4 regions of the Actinacidiphila glaucinigra genome follow, and region 1 is predicted to be linked to each of the others. Evidence: riboswitches for the same ligand, from Rfam matches in the RefSeq annotation. Region 1 holds a riboswitch; each other region holds the start of a gene.
The links. A riboswitch is a leader RNA that binds a small molecule or an ion and turns the genes downstream of it on or off. The one in region 1 is predicted to bind S-adenosylmethionine.
Positions count from the first base shown of each region.

Region 2: linked by a shared signal. The riboswitch ahead of OIE69_RS43615 (hypothetical protein) and the one ahead of OIE69_RS39985 (putative leader peptide) in region 1 are both predicted to bind S-adenosylmethionine.
Region 3: linked by a shared signal. The riboswitch ahead of OIE69_RS04605 (glutathione S-transferase C-terminal domain-containing protein) and the one ahead of OIE69_RS39985 (putative leader peptide) in region 1 are both predicted to bind S-adenosylmethionine.
Region 4: linked by a shared signal. The riboswitch ahead of thrC (threonine synthase) and the one ahead of OIE69_RS39985 (putative leader peptide) in region 1 are both predicted to bind S-adenosylmethionine.

Region 1 covers NZ_CP109144.1:8,806,122-8,811,128, forward strand. The annotation lists gene OIE69_RS39980 (ABC transporter substrate-binding protein) at 1-1,477, opposite strand, end outside; gene OIE69_RS39985 (putative leader peptide) at 1,709-1,825, opposite strand; SAM riboswitch class IV at 1,860-1,995, opposite strand; gene OIE69_RS39990 (NtaA/DmoA family FMN-dependent monooxygenase) at 2,006-3,406, opposite strand; gene OIE69_RS39995 (LLM class flavin-dependent oxidoreductase) at 3,403-4,503, opposite strand; gene OIE69_RS40000 (LysR family transcriptional regulator) at 4,782-5,007, opposite strand, start outside.
Region 2 covers NZ_CP109145.1:73,910-78,916, forward strand. The annotation lists gene OIE69_RS43610 (3'-5' exonuclease) at 1-826, shown strand, start outside; SAM riboswitch class I at 979-1,100, shown strand; gene OIE69_RS43615 (hypothetical protein) at 1,104-1,382, shown strand; gene OIE69_RS43620 (PIN domain-containing protein) at 1,571-2,584, opposite strand; gene tap (telomere-associated protein Tap) at 2,907-5,007, shown strand, end outside.
Region 3 covers NZ_CP109144.1:1,067,660-1,072,666, forward strand. The annotation lists gene OIE69_RS04595 (putative leader peptide) at 1-89, opposite strand, end outside; gene OIE69_RS04600 (GNAT family N-acetyltransferase) at 166-1,293, opposite strand; SAM riboswitch class IV at 1,937-2,040, shown strand; gene OIE69_RS04605 (glutathione S-transferase C-terminal domain-containing protein) at 2,242-3,027, shown strand; gene OIE69_RS04610 (cupin domain-containing protein) at 3,102-3,608, opposite strand; gene OIE69_RS04615 (RrF2 family transcriptional regulator) at 3,746-4,180, shown strand; gene OIE69_RS04620 (DsbA family oxidoreductase) at 4,177-5,007, shown strand, end outside.
Region 4 covers NZ_CP109144.1:5,031,327-5,036,333, reverse strand. The annotation lists gene groL (chaperonin GroEL) at 1-627, opposite strand, end outside; gene OIE69_RS22610 (cold-shock protein) at 988-1,194, opposite strand; gene OIE69_RS22605 (ubiquitin-like small modifier protein 1) at 1,620-1,898, opposite strand; gene thrC (threonine synthase) at 1,942-3,228, opposite strand; SAM riboswitch class I at 3,247-3,374, opposite strand; gene OIE69_RS22595 (glucosyl-3-phosphoglycerate synthase) at 3,532-4,503, shown strand; gene OIE69_RS22590 (alpha,alpha-trehalose-phosphate synthase (UDP-forming)) at 4,609-5,007, shown strand, end outside.

The DNA.
Region 1 (5,007 bases):
CGCCCACCAGCCGGGTCCGCTCGGCCGCGTCGGTCGTCGCCGCCTGCCGGTCCAGCACCGAGTCCAGCGGGCTCGGCGGCAGACGGTACGCGTTGGCGAGCCCGGTGGAGTACGAGCTGCGCAGGATGTCGGGGTCGGCGCGGGTCACGTTCCCCCACAGCCCGTCGAAGTCACCGGCCTGCTGCACCTGGGCGATCTGGGAGATCTGCAGCTCCTTGAGCACCACGTCCACGCCGACCGACTTGAGCTGCTGCTGTACCAGTTCCAGGGCCGGCTGGTTCGTGGCCGCGTTCGCGAACCACTTCACGGTCAGGTTCAGCCTGGTGCCGTTCCTGGAGCGGATGCCGTCGGGTCCGGGCTTCCAGCCGGCCGCGTCCAGCAGGGAGGCCGCCTTCGCGGGGTCGTGGGCCAGGTCGGGGCCCTGGTTCCGGTAGCCCGGCGTGGTGTGCGCCAGGACGCTGGTCGCCGGCCGGGTGCCGGTGGGGAACACGGTGTCGGCGATCTGCTTCCGGTCGACGGCGTACCGGATCGCCTGCCGTACGTCGGCGTCCTTCAGGACCGGCCGGGAGTTGTTGAGCCCCAGACCGAACACGACGCCCGGGTTCGCCCGGCGCTGCAGCGTCACCTGACCGCCCTTCAGCGTCGCCTCGTCCGCCCTGCCGACGCTGCCGATCGCGTCCACCTGGCCGGACCGCAGACTGCCGGCCCGCACCCCCGCCTCGGGCACCACCTTGAACACCAGCCGGTCCAGGTACGCCTCGCCCTTCTTGCGCCAGCGCGGGGAACCCCATGCGTACCCCGTGCGCTTGGCCAGGGTGATCGACTGGTTCTGCACGTAGCGCTCCAGCACGAAGGGCCCGGAGCCGACCACGCCCTGGCTGCAACGGCGCTGCGGGGTCCTCTTCACGCTCGCCGACGACTCGATGCCCAGCGAGTGCGTCGACGTGGCCTGGAGGAACTGCGCGTTCGGCTTCTTGAACCTCACCCGGACCGTGAGCGTGTCGACCGCGCTCGTGCTCTCGACACCGCTCAGGTATCCCTGGGCGAGGATGGCGAGGGCGCCGAGCTTCGGGACGGCGTCGAAGTTGTCCTTGACCACCTGCGCGGTCAGCGGTGATCCGTCGCTGAAGGTGACGCCCGGTCTGAGGTGGAAGGTGAACGTCGTCGCGTCCGGGCTGACCTCCCAGCTCTCGGCCAGCCACGGCACGATCCTCCCGGTCTCCGGGTCCTGGTCGGTCAGGGAGTCCACGACCTGGCGCAGCGAGTAGATGGTGTCGTTGCTGCCGACCTGCTGCGGATCGACGCACCCCGCGTCGGAACCCACGGCGAAGGTCAGGGTGCCACCGGGCCGGGCCCGGCCGGTACCGGCGCCGGGATCGCCGCCGCTCGGCCCGCAGGCGGTCAGCAGGATGCCGGCGGTCAGAAGGGCGGGCAGAGCCGTCCACCGGGTGGATCGGGAACGCTGATGAGCTGTCACGGAGGGTTCTCCTACTCGTGTCACCGCACACCGGGCCACGCGAGCCGTGGCCGTGCACGGACGTGCCGCCCCGCCGGGCACGACGCCGCGACGGATCAGCGCTGGTCTGAAGGCCTTGGGGAAGGGAGGGGTCCGGTGGCGCGGGACGACGCACCGGACACACCTGCCGGGAGGTACGGAAGGCAGTGGCCGTGGCCGGCGGGGGAGGTCAGCCGGCCGGGCGGATCCGGATCAGCCCGGACACAGGCAGCCGGTGAAACGCTGCAGATCGATGTGGCGGCGGCGGGAGAGGCCGCAGAACAGCGTCGCCGCCGCGAGGGAGGCACTCAGGTCGCTGTTGTGGCGCATGCCGGTCCTCCCCTTCTTCGGGCCCCGCCCACGGGCCACGCGCTTGCGGAATCGCGGGTGATTCCGCCGGGCTTTCACCTGGAGCCTGGAGCCTGGAGCCTGGAACACCCCACCGCGCCGGACGGTTGCCGGTCAGGCGGCCGGTGCGTGACGCTGACGCTCGATGATCCCGTGGCCCGGTCAGCCCGCCGCGCGGTGGGCGGACACGGTACGGCGGGCGAGCGGTTCTCGCAGGCCGAGGTGGGAGCGGAGCGTCGAACCGGTGTACCCGGTGCGGTAGACGCCGCGTTCCTGCAGTTCCGGAACGAGCAGGTCGACGATGTCGTCGAGACCGTCCGGGATCAGGTAGGGCGTGACGTTGAAGCCGTCGATAGCCCCGTGCCGTACGAAGTGGGCGAACTTGTCAGCGAGGCCGGAGGGCGTGCCGACATGGCCGCGCTGGGGGCCGAGCGCGATGACGGTCTCGCGCAGCGACCAGCCGTGTGCCTCCGCCTTGGCACGCCACTCGGCGACCACGACGCGGGGATCGGTCACGCGCCGGGCACCGAAGGAGCCGTCGTTCTCGCCGACCACCGGGTCCTCTTTCGGTAACGGCCCGTCGGCGTCACGCTCCGACAGGTCGATGCCCCACAGCAGCCCGGCGATTCCCAGCGCCGTGGCGCGTGTGACCTGCTGCGACCGTATCCAGTGCTTCTTCTCCCGCGCCTCCTCCTCCGTGGCGCCGATGATGATCTCCGTGCCGGGCAGGATGCGCAGGTCGTCCTCGGGTCGCCCGGCCGCGCGCAGCCGCCGCCGGATGTCCGCGGCGAAGGCCAGCGCGTCGTCGAAGTCGGTGCCGTGCGCCGAGAAGATGACGTCGGCGTTGCGGGCGGCGAAGTCGCGACCCTCACCGGAGTCCCCCGCCTGGAAGACGACGGGGTGCCCCTGGGGGCTGCGCGGCAGGGTCGGAGTGAGGTCGACGTCGAACTGCGCCCCTTGGTGGCGTACGCGGCCCACGGCGCCCGGCACCGCCCAGGCGGGCGCGGACGCGGAGCCCGCGACGGCACCGTCCTCCCAGCCGTCCCACAGGGCGCGGGCCACGGTGAGGAACTCCTCGGCGCGCCGGTAACGGTCGCCGTGGTCGAGGTAGCCGCCGCGGCGGAAGTTCGCGCCGGTCCAGGCGTTGTCCGTGGTCACCACGTTCCACCCGGCGCGGCCTTCGGAGAGCAGGTCGAGCCCGGACAGGCGGCGGGCCAGGTCTGCGGGCTCGTTGAAGGTGGAGTTGGAGGTGCTGACCAGGCCGATACGGCGGGTGACGGCGGCCAGCGCGGCGAGCTGGGTGATCGCGTCCGGCCGTCCGGCCACGTCGAGGTCGTGGATGCGGCCGTCGACCTCGCGAAGCCGGAGCCCCTCGCCGAGGAAGAAGGCGTCGAACAGGCCCCGCTCGGCGGTCCGGGCGACCCGGCGGAACGAAGCGGGATCGATCTGGGAGCCGCTCTCCGGTGCGGACCAGACGGTCCAGTGGTTGACGCCCTGGAAGAACACCCCCAGATGCAACTGCGCGTGGGGCCGGGGGACGTCGAGAGGATCGGTGCGGGTCATCGGGCGTCCTCCTGGGCGGCCGCGGCGGCGAAACGGTTGGCGGGGCGCGCGAGACCCAGAGCCGAGCGCAGCGACGTGCCGGGCAGCGGGCGGGCGACGAGTCGCCGCTCGGCGAGGGCGGGCAGGACGAGCCGGGAGAGCACGGAGAGGTCCTCGTCCAGCACCAGCGGATGCAGACGCACGCCGTCGACGGCACCGCGCAGGTCGTGCAGCAACGCGACCAGTCGCTCAGCGGATCCGACGTGCCGCAGCCGGCCCCGGTCCGTCCACGGCGCGTGCCGCTCCAGGTCCGCGACGCGCTCGGCACCACTGGCCGCCGGGGTGTCGAGCGCGACCTCGACCTCCGCGAAGACGCGAGGTGTGCCCGCGGCAGCGGCGGCCGCCGTGACCGCCCTGACGTCCCGGCCGGCGACCAGGGCGACGTCGAGTTGGGAGGCGGGGACGAGATGTGGCCGGCCCAGGACGACCAGTTGCCCCTGCGGCGGGCGCGGCACGATCGCCGGTCCCCTCACGGCGTACGACTCCCCGGTGAAGTCGACGTAGTGGAGCCGGTCACGGTCCAGGTAGCGGCTGGTGGCCACCGAACGGATGACGGCGTCGTCCTCCCAGGAGTCCCACAGAGCCCGCACCACCTCCACGGCGTCACGGGTCTCCGCCGCCCGCGCGCGGGAGTCGGTGACCGGCGGCCGCCCCCAGGCGCGAGCCGCCCCGGGATGGTCCTCCTCGGTGACGACCCACCCCCCGCGACCGGCGGAGACGTGGTCCAGGGACGCCAGCTGGCTGGACACGTGGAAGGGTTCGGCGTAGGTGACCGGCACGACGGGCGTGATCCCGATCGTGCTCGTGGACGCGGCGATGAAAGCCGCCCGTTCCACCGCGCCGATACGGCCCACCGGATCCGGCGGGGCCCCGGGCGGCAGCACGCCGTCGTCCAGGGTGAGGAGGGTGAACCCGGCGTTCTCCGCCACGGCGGCCACGCCGGCCACGCGGCGCGGGGTCAGGAGCCGGTCGGGGGCGTGGTCCGCGCGGCGCCAGGCCGCGGGGTGGGCGCCCTCGCCGTCGATCTCCACGGCGAGGTGCAAAGGGGGACGGGACATGGGCGGGCGGTCCTTCCGGGAGCACGGGAACCCGCGGCCGTGGGGCCACGTCGGAACGGCCGGCCGCGCCGGCCGGCAGGGCTCAGAGGTGCGCGGAAGGACAGACCGCGGAGGAGGTGCGGCAGTAGTCGACATGCCGCCGGGTGATCAGGCGCGCGTCACCGGCACGTCGCGGTGCCGCGCCGGATGCACGCATCGAGGGCCTCCACCCGTCCGGTCGATGTCGGTTCAACGTACGTCGTCGGGCCCCGGGAGTGTCAAGGCCCCCCGGTACGACGTCACGAACAGGCGCCGAGGGCCGCGGCGTTGCGCACGAACAACTCGTGGAGATCGCGTACGGCCCGCGGGACGGAGCCGGAGTGGCGGCGCTGCACCACCAGCAGCACCTCCGTCGCGTCCCCCGCGAGCGGGCGCGCCGTGATCGCACCGCTGCGCTCGAGGGGGTCGCCGACCACACTGAAGTCCGGCAGCACGGCGGCCCCCAGACCCTCGGCGACCATCAGC
Region 2 (5,007 bases), on a different replicon from region 1:
GCCCTGCTGGATTCGTCGCGCCATCACGCGACAGCTCGAGGCCGAACGACGCGCCGTATGGGCCCGTACGTGCCCACACCGGGACTGCAGCAAGGTCACGGCTACCGACGAGGAGATCGCCGCCGTGCGCGCCGCTGGGGACCACTGGGTGCCGCGCTGGTGCCCGCCCTGCCGCGAGGCCGACGAGCTGAAGCGCGCGGAACGCCAGCGCGCCTACGAGGAGCTGCGGGCCCGTGCCGCGGAGGCACGCCGCCGGCAGGTCGCCGACCTTGAGGCGTGGGCCCGCGCAGCGCTGGCCGACCCGGACGTGACCGTGCTGGACACCGAGACGACCGGCCTCGACGACGAAGCGCGGATCGTCGACCTCGGCGTCACCACGACCGCCGGCGACGCTCTCCTCGACACCCTCGTCGACCCGGGCCAGCCGATCCCCGTCGACGCGACCGATGTTCACGGCGTTACCGACGCCATGGTCCAGGGGGCGCCCACCTTCGGGGCGGTGCTCGACATGCTGACCGCAGTCCTCGCTGGGAAGCGCTGCCTGATCTACAACGCCCCGTACGACCGCGGGCGCCTGCGCCACGAACTGGCCGAGCACTACCGCCACGCCGGTCACGCCGACCCGGCCGCCGCGGCGCAGGCCTGGCTGGACACGGTGCGGTTCGAGGACGTGATGGAGCGCTACTCGGACTGGTACGGCGAAGAGGACTTCGACCACGGCGGGTACCGGTGGCAGCCGCTGTACGGCGGCGACCACCGCGCGGTCTCGGACTGCCGCGCGGTGGGTGACCGCCTGCGAGACATGGCCCGCGGCATGGACGAGTAGCCCGAGGGCTCAGCGGTCGGGGGATCTCAGCTGGTACGGCTGGGCGCGGTCGTCCCCGCCGACGCAGCGCCGTCGAAGCCCTGTCGAGCGAAGGTTGTTTAGACCCCTGCAGGTGGGTATCTTGCTCATGCGCGAGTGAGGGTGCTCGCGATGTTCCACCAGAGGGGTAGAGGGAACGGCCCGTTGAAGCCCCGGCAACCCTCCCGCCGACCGTGAGGTCCAGGTGGGGAAGGTGCCAATTCCGACTCGCGGCGAACCCGTCGCGAGGTGCCGCTTTATGGCGACGGATGGTGCCTTCGCGATGCTTCAAGACATCTTCTCGTGGATCTCTTCTCGCACGATCGTCCCCCTGTGCCTCGTGCTGTGCGCTCTCGTAGGCATGGCACCGCTCCTGGTCGTCGCTGTGGGCTTGCTGCCCGCCTGGCTGACGTGGCCATGGATGGCCGACGAAAGGCAGAAGAACACGCTGGCGTTGATTCAAGCGCTGGCAAAGTGGTCGACGGGCCTTCTGGCGGCGGCTGCACGAGGGTTCAGCGGGAAGGGTCCAAGGCAGTGATTCCCGTAGTGGCCTGCCCTCGAACGTGACCCCTACGTGCGGCACTTCCGTGTCAAGTGAGGTGCAGCGAGTACGGCTGACCATCCGACGCTGCCTGGTTGGGGTGCTGCGTCCCACCGAAGGTTCAGCAATTCACATCGAGGGGTAAGTGAGTGCACGTGGGCGCCCTGGACTACGGCGCTGTCCAGCTACCGGCCGCCGAGGCGGCCGACCTGCCAGTGCCCCCGGCCCGTGACATCCACGAACATTGCGTGGGCGGTCAGCACGTCCAGTACGGCCGCCATCCGCTCGGTGTGCCCGACACCGGGGATGGCTTCGCCCAGGCGGTCCACGATCATCTTTCGGGTCAGGGGCTGCCGGGAGCTGACCAGCGTCCGGGCAACCCGGTGCAGCAGCGTGTCCCCGGGCGTTCCCAACTCCGCCTGCCGCCACCGGTCCTCACCGCGGGCGTGCCGCTCGGTGAGTGCGTCCACCTGCGTCGAGACCTGCTCCAGCACCACGCGCGCCGCCCGTTGCCGCTGCGAGGGGACTCCCGGGCGCTTCCGCCGCCGCCAGCAGTACAGTGCCCCGGCCGCTGCCGCGCCCACCGCCGCCGCGACCGCCAGCCGCATAGGATCTTTTCTGAACTCCACCGCCGCGCGAACCAGGCTGCTGGTGAGGACCAGCAGGGCTTCGGCCTGCCGCTCCAGGTCAGCCATCCGGCCCTCCGTCACCCCGACGTCCCCCAGGGCGGCGCGTAGGTCCGCCCAGTCGCCGACCACGAGCCCGCTATCGACCAGGTCGGCGTCGGTCCCGAGGGTGACCGCCGGGGCGATCACCCCGGCCAGCAGCAGCATCGGCACATCGGAAGCATCACGTTCGGCAAGAACCTGAGCCTGCGGGGTCATCGGCAAGCCAGCGCTGTCCACGACGTATAGGACGGGCGCGTACCGCGACTGCCATAGCTCCAGTGCCCGCCCCAGGTCGAACCGGCCGCCCTCGTGGTGCCGGTCGGCCAGCACCCGCGGCACTTCCTCCCACACGTGGATCGGGATCAGGCACCGCACCGTTCCGGCCCGCGCTCCGGCGACGAACGACGACGGGGCCGGCCGCCGGGTGGCCGCGATGATGTCCGTGGTCAGTACGGAGGTGTCCAGCAGCGCGCGGCGCAGCGGCTCGGGCTGGTACAGGGTGCGTCGGCCGGACGGCGCGAACTCGTTCATCCGCGCATCGTAGTGCGGGCGTTGACCAGCCGGTACGGGATTTCGGTGCCCTGCGCGGGGTGAGCTGACCGCACCGGAGACCACTGAGTCCTGCGCTAGGACCGGTCATCGCGCGCTCAGCTTCGCGCGAAGGACCTCTTCGGTCCGACCTTGGGTGAGAACGCTCAGCCTTCGTCGCGAAGGGACACGAATGGGCTCCGCATCGTGGCAGTTCAAGGCGATCAATGATCACCAATGTGCGTTTCGATACCCGATCAGATATCTGATTCGGGACTCGATCCGATGTGCTATTGGGATAGGATTGGTGCAGGAGGTGGAGGAAGTGTCCACGGAAAACGAGTTGTTCAATGCGGTCGATTCGCTCCTGCAGCAGGTCGACAGGGGAGATCTGCCTGCCCCTGCAGAGCGTCGGCGGCTCCGCGAGGAAGCTGGGCTGACGCAGCAGCAGATTGCGCAGGCGCTGGCGACCCGCACGCAGTCGGTAGGAGACTGGGAGGCAGGCCGCAGAGAACCGCGGCCGCCGAAGCGGGACGCCTACGCGCGACTGCTGGAGGGCCTGGCCGCACGGTTCCCGGCCCCAGCCGAGACCGCGGAACCGGTGGCGGCGCCAGTCCCGGAAACGTTCACCACCCCGACGGCGCCCGAACAGGTTCCCCCCGCTCCACGCCTAGAGCGACCGACAGAAGTAGCGGCTACGCCCGCACCTCGTGTTCCGGCACCCTCCACATCGCGACGCCCCGGTGCGCAGAAGGCGGCGCAAGCCTCTTCCAGTGCAACACGCAGAAGTGCCGGGGACTTCGTCAACGGGCCGCTGGCTGTGATCGACGTCGGCTCCGACGGGAAGGTGTCGGCCTACTGCGTGGGCGGCCTGGTCCTCGACGTCCCCGCCAAGTCGCTGATGTCCCTGGTGCAGTGGACCCTGAGCGAGGCGAAGCTCGGCGCTGCGCGACTGAACGCGAACGGCAAGGACGCCGACCCCCTGGTAGTCCTCACCGACGCCGCCGCCGAACGATTCGGCCTGCCGACCCGCCTCTCGGATGAGGAACGTCGTGCTGGGCGTCTCCCTGAGGGGCACAAGATCGTGAAGCAAGTGGCCCAGACGGACTATCGGCTGACGAAGCGCGGTTTCGGGCCCTGGGCCCGGATCTACCGGCCAGCTGAAGGCAACAAGCGCTTTTGTGTCCAGCTGTGCATCCTCGGATGGGACGCTCTCGACTCCCGATCGTGGGGTAACGCGGCCCTCCTGGAACCGCCTGCGCTGGCTCACCTGCTCGGGGTGTACGCATCTCGGGTGATGACGCCGCGGGGGTCGACGGCTGTGATCGGCCAGGAGCTCATGACAGCCATGCGTCCGCCGACCCGAGCGGTCGAAGGCGAGCAGAGCGGGGAGTGGGTCTCTGGCCACAACCCTGGCTCCCTGGGAAGCGAGCCGGTCGAGGCGGCACCTCCGGAGGTTCCCGACGGGCACCCGCTGCTCGCGCATCTCCCACGCTTCTATCAGCGGACCCCCGCTGAGGTTTTGATCGAGGAGGCGTACGACTGGTCGCGGCCGCTGACCGATGCAGAGTGTCGAAAGCGTTTCGTGGTGGGCATCGATGTGAACATGGCCTTCGCCGCCGGCGCCAACGGCACGTACGTCGGTCTCGGTGCGCCCGTACACGTCCATAAGCCCAAATTCGACAAGGCGCTTCCGGGCTCCTGGCTGGTCGACCTGTCGCACATCGAACTGGACCCGCGCCTGCCGTCGCCGTTCACGCCCCATGGGGAGCGTCCCGAGGGCCCGGCCTGGTACGCGACTCCCACCGTTGCGTACGCCGTCGAACTCGGCTACGACGTCCACCCCATCGAGGCCTATGTGCGCCCGGAGAACGGCCGGTACCTGGATGACTGGTACAAGCGGCTGCGCAACGCCTATGTCGCCACCATGGCCGACCTCGGCGTCACCGCCTCCATGAGCCCTGAAGCGTTCCTCGAGGCCATGGCGGTCCACAAGCAGGCCAATCCGGAGATGGCGATCGTGCTGTCGGCCGTAAAGGCGACGGTCAAGGGCGGCATCGGCAAGCTCCGCGAGCGGCCGCACGGCGGTGGATGGCGCCCCGGGGAGCCATGGAACGCGCTGAAGCGCCCGACCTGGCGCCCAGACATCCGTGCCGCAGTCATCGCCACGACTCGGATCAACATGCACCGCAAGATGCTGAACCTCGCCAACGCCACCGGCCAGTTCCCGGTGGCGGTGCTCTCGGACTGCGCGGTCTACCCCTCGGACGGGCAGAGCCCGCTGGACGTGCTGCCCTACACCCCGGATGGCAAAACGGTGCCTGGCAGCTTCCGGCTCGGCGTGAGCCCGGGAATGGTCAAGCACGAGGGCACGCAAAGCACCTTCTGGGCTGAGAGCCAGCGGGAAGAGTACGGAGCCGACCTCA
Region 3 (5,007 bases), 7.7 Mb from region 1:
CGCTGCAGGTCGATGTGCGCGCGGGAGTAGAGCAGGGGGTCGCGGGGTGGGGCGGGCACCGCGGCGGACACGCGGGACGGCGTCGGCACGGACCTCACCTCCGCTCTCCCCGGATACGGCGGGCGGCACGGCGCCCGTACTCCTCCTGTCAACGGAACGCCTTCCCTAGCCGGTCTGTTCCCCCGGGCCGCCCGGGGTTCGCAGGAAGAGGAAGGTCGTCCGGCGGCGCAGGGTGAACCCGATCGACTCGTAGAGCCGGATCGCGCCGGTGTTGACGGCGGCGGCATGGAGGAAGGGGGTCTCCCGACGGTCCCTGATCCCCGCGGCCACGGCGCGTACCAGCCGGGTCGCCAGACCCCGGCCGCGGTGACCGGGGTGGGTGCACACCGCGCTGATCTCCGTCCATCCCGGCGTCCGCAGTCGTTCCCCGGCCATGGCGACCAGCCGTCCCTCCTCCCGGATGCCGAGGTAGGTGCCGAGTTCGACGGTCCGGGAGAGGAAGGGGCCCGGCCTGGTGAGGGCGACGAGTTCCAGGATCTCGGGGACGTCGGCGGCGCCCAGCCGCACCGCCTCAGGCGCGTGTTCGGCGCGCAGCGAGGTGTCGACGAGCTGCACCCCCACCCCGCCCTCGACGAGTTCCCAACCGTCGGGCGGCCGCTGCGCGCCGGTGACCGCGACGGCGGCTCCCGGCCCGGCGAGTACGGTCAGGTCCGCCCAGGCCCGCGGATCGGCCGGGTCGGACAGCGCGGTGAACGGGGAGACGTCGGCGCGCTGCGCACCGTCCCGCCGACCCCGACGGCCACCAGGGAAAGCCGGCCCGAAGGGCACACCCAGGCTCAACGTCCGGTACAGCGCGCTGAAGTTGTACAGGAACAGCAGCACCACGATCAGCGGCACCGAGCGGAACAGCCAGGTGTACGTCCAGCTGACGGCACGCAGCACGGGGCTGCCCGAGAGCCTGGCCAGTGCGAGCGCGATCCCGCCCAGCAGGCCGAGCACCGCGCTGTACGCGGCCGCCTCCAGGGTGATGAGCAGCCCGTCCAGGATCACCGGCCGGACGAACCAGTAGGCGAAGCGGTCCCACTGGTAGAAGGGGTTGGTCACCAGGCCGTGGGCGATCTGGGCGACGAGCACCAGCACGACCGCCGTGGCGATCAGGCGACCTCGCCGCCGTAGCGGCAACACCCGCTCTGCGGTGGGCGGTCCTGGTGCGGGAGGCGCTGCGTCGGCGGGTGCTCCGGGCGGGGGCGGCGCCGGGCGGGAGGACACGGCGGTGCCGGGTGGTTCGGTCATGGGGGACTCCAGCGGTTCGGTACGCCCCGGTCGCGCACGCGGCAGCGGCTCCACCGGCATCGGGCGTCCGGCGGGCGTGGCGATGCGGCGGGGAGGCGGGGAGGCGGGCGGAGCAAGCCTGGGCGGGCCTGGGCGGGAGGGCGCGCCGCCGCGTCAGCGGCGGGGGCCGGGGTTCAGGAAGCCGTCAGCCTTGACAGAGGGCGCGACAGTGCGCGGGACACGCGCTACAGGAGGCGCTGGGGACGTGGAGCGCGGCGACGGGGAGCCGCGGGCACGACGGGACGCGGCCGTGGGGCCGCTGTGCGGCCGTCCCCGGAACTGCGTGCATCGTCGTCACCGTCACCGTTCCGCCCCGCGGGGCCTCGCGTCCATTGCCGTCGTCGGACCGTCCGGTCCGGTCGTCATCCGGGGCGTCCCACCGCGACACGGGGGCGCCGGCCCCGGCGAGCCGGGCTCGCGCCGGAGCTCATGACCGATCTGCGGCGTAAGTTAGGCACGGCCCACCGGGAATGTCAACGACGCCGTCTCACATCGTGAGCGGTCCGATGAGACGCGAACGGGTCCCTTGACGCGCGGGGTTTGACGACTCGACACTGATGGCCAGGTCACGATCGTCAGCGCCCACGACGCCGCCCCGCGGCGCGGTGGGTCATCGGCCCCGGCCCGCTGACCGGCAACCCTCACATCGCGGTGGGGTGCCCCGGGTGACGACCTGGTCCCGCCGGTGCGGCGGGGCAAGCGCGGTCCCGCCTCCGGCGGGCCCCGAGCCGGGGAGGCGGACATGCCCAGGGCACGAACCCTCCTCCTCACCCGGCGGCTGCACATCGACTTCCTGCGCGTCTGCAGCTCGTACGGCGCGGCCGGCTGACCTCCACCCAGGACCTTCAGCCGTCCCGCCGCCGGTGCCCCCACGGGGCGACCGGCGGCCCGCCACGCCTTGGAGAGGGCATGACCGAGACGATCCCGCTCGACCCCGCACTCCACGTCTCCTGTTCGGCGCTGCCGCGCGCGTCCCGTCCCGACCGCTTCCGCAGCCGCATCGGTGTCGACCTCGCCGGCGGCTTCTACCCGGCGCCGCGCCGGTTCGAGCTGTTCCTGTCGCCGGGGTGCCCGCTCTCGCAACGGGTCGCCATCACCCTCGACCTGCTGGGGCTGCGGGACTCCGTCGCCACGACGCCCGTCCCGGCGGGGGCCGCCGGCGACACCGCGCTCGCCGCGCTGCGCGCGGCCTACGAGGCCACGTGGCACCACTACGACGGACCGCTCACCGTGCCCGCACTGTGCGACCGGTGGACCGGGCGGGTCGTCAGCAACCACACCCCGGACATCCTCGGCGACCTCGCGGGCCGCCTCGGCGCCGAGGGGTGCGCTCCCGTACCTCCGCTGTGTCCCCCGGCCCTCCTGCCCGACATCGAGGGCCTCCGGCACACGGTCGACGCGGGCCTGACGAGAGCCGCCGAACTGGCCGCGGACGGGACACCGTCCGACCGTGACGCGGCCCTGCGGACCCTGCACGCCACCCTCGACCTGCTGGACCGCCGGCTGGCCTGCGGGCCGTACGTCCTGGGTGGGCACCTGACCGCCGCCGACGTCGACGTGTGGGTGGCCCTCTCCCACCTCGCGAGCGGCCTGCTCTGCTCCTACGGCCACCTGACGGCGTACGTCGCCCGTCTGGACCTTCACCCGGCGTTCCGTGCGCAGCGGACGGCGGCCGCGCTCGCGCCCACCGTCTGACGCACGGAGCCGTCCCCGCCCTCGTCGCACAGGGCGAGGGCGGGGACGGCTCCGGGGTGCGTGTGCGGGCCCGCTCAGGCGCCCTCGGCCGGAAGGGCGTACAGACCGGGGAGGTTGACCACGACGGCCTCCTGGGTGCTGCGGGCGATGACGACCACGGCCTCCTCCGCGGGGTCCGGGTTCTCCTCGCGGTGCGGCACGAACGGGGGGACGAAGACGTAGTCGCCGGGCGAGGTGCGCAGGCGCACCTCCTCGGGCGCGTCGCCCGAGCCGTCCAGGAACACGAACTCGGGGTGCCCGCTCACCACGTAGATCGCGGTCTCGGACTCGCCGTGGTGGTGGTCGGAGGACGCCGTCGCCGGGGCGACGTGGGTCTGGCCCATCCAGAGCTTCTCGGACCCCACGGTCCGCCCGCTGACGGCGGCGAACCTGCGCATCCCGCCGGTCTGCGCCGTCTCGCCGTCCAGGGCGTCCGCGCGGATGTGGTGCAGCCGGGTCCGCAGGGCCGCAGCCGCCTGCCCGGGCGCGTCGTGGAGATGGGGATGGAAGCCTTCACCGGGGTTCGTCAGGGGCTCGCTCATGGCCGGGACGCTAGGGCGGCCCCGAAAAGGATGTCAAGAAGTGTCTTTTAGGCTTACCTGCGGCAATGCTGCCGCAATGAACGAGCGCGGTGGCGGAACCCCCGGGCCGCGCGGACCGGTTGGGGCATGATGGCCCCATGCATATCTCCGCGAAGGCGGACTACGCCACGCGGGCTCTGCTGGAGCTCGCCTGTGAGCCTGCCCGCCCCCTGACCTGCGAGGCCATCGCCTCCGCGCAGCAGATCCCGTTCCGCTTCCTGAAGTCCGTGGTGAGCGAACTGCGCAAGGCCGGGCTGGTGCGCAGTCAGCGTGGCTGCGAGGGCGGCTACTGGCTCGGCCGGCCCGCCGGCGAGATCACCCTCCTGGACGTGGCGCGCGCCGTGGACGGCGAGTTGATCACGCTGCGGGGCGAGTCGCTGGCCGGGCTCGGCTACCCCGGTCCGGCCGCGGGGCTGCCGGGGGTGTGGCGCCAGGTCGAGGCGGGCGCGGCGGCGGTCCTGGGCGGGGTGACCCTGGCCTCGCTCCTGCCGGCGGCCGCCGCGGAACGGCTGGACCGGAAGGGAGCTGCGTGACGGCCCCGCCTCCCCCGCCCGCCGTGGAGGTGGTGGAGTACACCGATCCGCTGTGCCCCTGGGCCTGGGGTTCGGAACCGGTGTTCCGCAGGCTGCGGGCCGCGCTGGGCGGCCGGGTGCGCTGGCGCCGCGTGCACGGCGTCCTGTTCGACGTCGACGACGACCCACCGCCCGACGCGGCCGCGGAGACCGCCTGGTACGCGCGGCACGTCGAGGTGATCAGCGCGCACACCCGGGCGCCGCGGGCGGAGCGTCTGAGCCGGGTGGCGGCGAGTTCCTGGCCCGCCTCGCTGGCCGCCAAGGCGGCCGAGCTGCAGGGCGAGGAGGTGGCCGGGCGGGTGCTGCGCCGGCTCCGGGAGACCGTGTTCGTGCTCGGGGAGCCGGCCGACACGCCCGCGCTCGCGCTGGCCGCCGTACGGGGCACGCCGGGACTGGACCCGGTACGGTTCGCGGCCGACGCGGGAGCCGGTGACGTCCTGGAGCGGGTACGGGCCGACCGTGCGGAGGCGCGCCGCCCGGTGCGCGAGGTGCTGTCGGTGCGGAGCGCGTCGCCGCACCCCGGTGCGGCGAAGGAGACCGGCGACGGCGGGCACCGGTACGCGCTGCCGACGCTGCTCGTGCGCTCCCCGGCCGGGCGGCGCGTGGTGCCCGGCTGGCGGCCCTACGAGGAGTACGCCTCCGCCGTCGAGGAGTTGAGCCCGGGGCTCCTGCGCCCCCCGGCCCCGCTGCCGCCGTCCGAGGCGCTGCGGCGCTACCGGAGCCTCACTGATCCCGAGCGTGCCCTGCTGGTCACCGGGGCCTGGCCGCCACCGGAGGCGATCCGGGTG
Region 4 (5,007 bases), 3.8 Mb from region 1:
CATACGCTCCAGGTCGGTGGCGAAGTACGCCGAGATGTAGCCCTTGTCGAAGCGCATACCCTCGGTGAGCTCCAGCTCCAGACCGAAGGTCTGGGACTCCTCGACGGTGATGACGCCTTCCTTGCCGACCTTGTCCATCGCCTCGGCGATGAGCTCGCCGATCTGCGGGTCGGCGGCGGAGATGGAGGCGGTGGAGGCGATCTGCTCCTTGGTCTCCACGTCCTTCGCCTGCTCGAGCAGGGCGGCGGAGACGGCCTCGACGGCCTTCTCGATGCCACGCTTCAGCGCCATCGGGTTGGCACCGGCGGCGACGTTGCGCAGGCCCTCGCGGACCAGCGCCTGGGCGAGGACGGTCGCGGTCGTCGTGCCGTCACCGGCGACGTCGTCCGTCTTCTTCGCGACCTCCTTGACCAGCTCCGCGCCGATCTTCTCGTACGGGTCCTCGAGCTCGATCTCCTTGGCGATGGACACACCATCGTTGGTGATCGTGGGGGCGCCCCACTTCTTCTCGAGGACGACGTTGCGGCCCTTGGGGCCGAGGGTGACCTTGACGGCGTCGGCGAGCTGGTTCATCCCGCGCTCGAGACCGCGCCGTGCCTCCTCGTCGAACGCGATGATCTTGGCCATGTGAAGTGGTCCTCCCGGACTTGGGGTCCCCCCGCGGCACACGGCTGCGGGGAAGGATTACTCCAGGACCGTGCCGGCGCCCGCGACGGACGGCCTGCCCTTCCACCGGTTCCTTTCCGGCGGTCGAGCGGGCCTCACCCACTCGGTCCTTTGTCACTCTCAACGTCAGAGTGCTAACGCCAATGATTAGCACTCGCCCTAGGAGAGTGCAAGCCGCTTGGCCGGTGCCGTGGACAACCCGCAGGTCCCGGTCGGCGGGCCGCCGGACAGCACGAAGGCCCGCCCCTGTGCGGGGCGGGCCTCGACGCGTACGTTTGAGCGGCCGTACGCGAAAGTGCTCCGTGGCCGATGCGCGGCGCGTCAGCCGGCTGCGAGACGGACCATGTCCGCCTGCGGCCCCTTCTGGCCCTGCGAGATCTCGAACTCGACCCGCTGACCTTCCTCGAGGGTGCGGTAGCCGTCCATCTGGATCGCGCTGTAGTGCACGAAGACGTCCGCACCACCGTCGACCGCGATGAAGCCGTAGCCCTTCTCCGCGTTGAACCACTTGACGGTGCCCTGAGCCATTCCTAACTCCCCTATTGCTGGCCCTTCGCAGACCCGCACCTCGCGGACCCGGGTCAGACCTCACCCCCTACAGCCAAGGGGGCGTGCGCCGGAACGCGTCGACCGCGGCTGAATGTATCTGCCCGGACGCTGTCTGCAACAGGTCAATCGGACGAGAATTCCGGGCACGAAGAATCGGAAGAAGAGCCTGATCGGCGAATAATCCGGGGCAACTCGGACCGGACATAAGCGGCCAACACGACAATCGCTGCGTGAATTTGGCGATAAATCGCCGACAAGGCCGCCCCGGAGAAGGGGGTTGCGCAGAGCGTTGCAGGGAGTTGCGAGCCGCTCAGGGCAACTGTACAGGCCTTCAACTACCCCTCGAACACACAGGGGTGCCGGGAAGTCCCCGGCACCCCTGTCGCCTCCGCGGTCCGTGCGGCTCAGCAGCCGCCGGCCACCGCCGGGATGATCGAGACGGACGCGCCCTCGCCCACCGTGGTCTGCAGGCCCTCGGAGAAGCGGACGTCGTCGTCGTTCACGTAGACGTTCACGAAGCGGCGCAGCTTGCCCGTGTCGTCCAGGACCCGCGCGGAGATGCCCGGGTGGTTCTGCTCCAGCGAGTCGATGACGTCGGCCAGGGTGCCGCCCTCGGCCGGGACCTCGGCCCGGCCGCCGGTGTAGGTGCGGAGGATGGTCGGGATGCGGACGGTAGCGCTCATGATGCGGGGTTCACCTTCAGTCTGGGTCAGCCGGTGCGATGGGTCAGCCGGCCAGGCCGGCGGCGCGGAACGCGTCGAGGCTCGGGCGGATGGTGGCCGTGGGGCGTGAGGTCGGGGCGACGGCGTCCAGCGTCTTGAGCCCGTCGCCGGTGTTGAGCACGACGGTCTCGCCGGCCGGGTCGAGCTGCCCGGACTCGATGAGCTTGCGCAGCACGCCGACCGTCACACCGCCGGCCGTCTCGGCGAAGATGCCCTCGGTCCGGGCGAGCAGCTTGATCGCGTCCACCACCTGCTCGTCGGTGACGTCCTCTACGGCGCCGCCCGTGCGCCGGGCGATGTCCAGCACGTACGGGCCGTCGGCCGGGTTGCCGATGGCGAGCGACTTGGCGATCGTGTTCGGCTTCTGCGGGCGCACCACGTCGTGGCCGGCCTTGAAGGCGGTGGAGACCGGGGAGCAGCCCTCGGCCTGGGCGCCGTAGATCCGGTAGGGCTTCTCCTCCACCAGGCCGAGCTCGATCAGCTCCCGCAGACCCTTGTCGATCTTCGTCAGCTGCGAGCCCGAGGCGATCGGGATGACGATGTTGTCCGGCAGGCGCCAGCCCAGCTGCTCGCAGATCTCGTACGCGAGCGTCTTGGAGCCCTCGCCGTAGTAGGGGCGCAGGTTGACGTTGACGAAGCCCCAGCCCTCGCCGATCGGGTCGCCGATCAGCTCGCTGCAGAAGCGGTTGACGTCGTCGTAGGTGCCCTCGATGCCGACCAGCTCGCCGCCGTAGACCGCGGCCATGACGACCTTGCCCTCCTCCAGGTCGTGCGGGATGAACACGCAGGAGCGGAAGCCGGCCCGGGCGGCCGCGGCGCCCACGGCGCCGGCCAGGTTGCCGGTGGAGGAGCAGGACAGCGTGGTGAGGCCGAAGGTGCGGGCGGCCTCCAGGGCGATGGCGACGACCCGGTCCTTGAAGGAGTGGGTCGGGTTGCCGGAGTCGTCCTTGATGTGCAGGCCGCCGGTGACGCCCAGTTCGCGGGCGAGGTTGTCGGCCTTGACCAGCTTGGTGAAGCCCGGGTTGAGGTTGGGCTTGGAGGCCACGTCCGCGGGGACGGGCAGCAGCGGCGCGTAGCGCCAGATGTTGTTCGGCCCGGACTCGATCCGCTTGCGGAGGGTCTCGGGGTCGCCGCTCGGAAGGTCGTACGCCACTTCGAGCGGCCCGAAACAGGCCTCGCAGGCGAAAAGGGGCTCCAGCGGGAAGCGCTCGCCGCACTCGCGGCAGGAGAGCGCGGACGCGGGGCCGAAGGCGGAATCGGTGGACGCGGATGCAACGGTCTGCGCAGCCATGTCAGGCGAGGCCCTTTCTCCTCATCTTCCTCACGGCGCATCTCGCCGTGAGACGGAATTGGCACCTTCCCCACCTGGACCTCGCGGTCGGCGGGAGGGTTGCCGGGGCTTCAACGGGCCGTTCCCTCTGCCCCTCTGGATGAGCGGTATGGCGCCGGGCGTACTGCCCGGGCATTTGTCGGACGGGGCGCGATCACCGTGGACATACGATGGTCGTGCCTCGTGTTCAAGACTGTAACCGACGACCTCGAACCTGGTCATGGGCCGTCCGTCCTGCGAGACGGGCAGAAACGGAGCAACCCGGTGCTCGACGAGGTGGCCGGCTGGCTGCAACGGCGGTCCTGGACCGCCGACCGCAGGCCGCTGCCGCAACTGCTCGCCGCCAAGCGCGCCGCGGGCGCGCGCGGCACGGTCAGCGTCGTGCTGCCCGCCCTCGACGAGGAGGCCACGGTCGGGGAGATCGTCGGGACGATCCGCCGCGAGCTGATGAGCGAGGCGGTGCCGCTGGTCGACGAACTCGTCGTGCTGGACTCCGGGTCGACCGACCGGACCGCCGAGGTCGCGGCGGCCGCGGGCGCGGTCGTCGTCCACCGGGACGAGGTGCTCCCGCGGCTGCCCGCGCTGCCCGGCAAGGGCGAGGTGCTGTGGCGCTCGCTGCTCGTGACCCGCGGGGAGATCGTCTGCTTCGTCGACTCCGACCTGCGGGAGTTCGACGCGCGGTTCGTGTCGGGGATCGTCGGGCCGCTGCTCACGGACCCGGACCTGCGGCTGGTCAAGGCGATGTACGACCGGCCGCTGGAGACCGGCGGCACGGTCGTCCCGGCCGGCGGCGGCCGGGTGACGGAGCTGGTCGCGCGGCCGCTGCTCAACCTGCACTGGCCGCAGCTGGCGGGGTTCGTCCAGCCTCTCGGCGGGGAGTACGCGGCGCGGCGCTCGCTGCTGGAGCGGCTGCCGTTCCCCGTGGGGTACGGGGTGGAGCTCGGGCTGCTGGTGGACGCGCTCAACACGGTCGGGCTCGACGCCCTGGCCCAGGTCGACGTCGGCGTCCGGCACCACCGGCACCAGGACGGCCAGGCCCTGGGCCGCATGGCGGCGGCGATCTACCGGACGGCGCAGATCCGCCTGGCGCGGGGCCATCTCGTGCGGCCCTTCCTCACGCAGTTCGACCGCGCCCCGGGCGGCGGTTTCGAGCCGCACGTCCACGAGGTCGCGACGGAGGAGCGCCCCCCGATGCGCACGATCCCCGAGTACGCACGCCGCCGCGCGGTGGCGTGACCCCGGGGCGGTATCTGCGCCGGACCGCGACGGGGCGCGGCCGGAAACCCCCGGCTGGGCTAGCTCGTACGTTTGCGATCAGGGATGCGTGGCTAGGCTGGCCGCATGGTCGCATCGCATGCCGCGCGCGTTCTGGTCGCGTCCAACCGCGGCCCCGTGTCGTACAGCCTCCGCGAGGACGGCACGCTCGCCCCCCGCCGCGGCGGGGGCGGACTCGTGTCGGGCCTGAGCGCCATCGGGCCGGACGCGGACGCCGTCTGGGTCTGCGCGGCCCTGGGCGACGGGGACCGGGCCGCCGTACTGCGCGGTGCCGGGGGCGCGGGCCGGCTGCCCACCGCCGACACCGGCGGCCAGCACGTACGGATGCTGGACATCCCGGCGGACACCTTCGCGTCGGCCTACAACGGCATCGCCAACTCGGTCCTGTGGTTCGTCCACCACATGCTGTTCCAGACCCCGCTGGAGCCCGTCTTCGACGAGGACTTCCGCGAGCAGTGGGCGGCG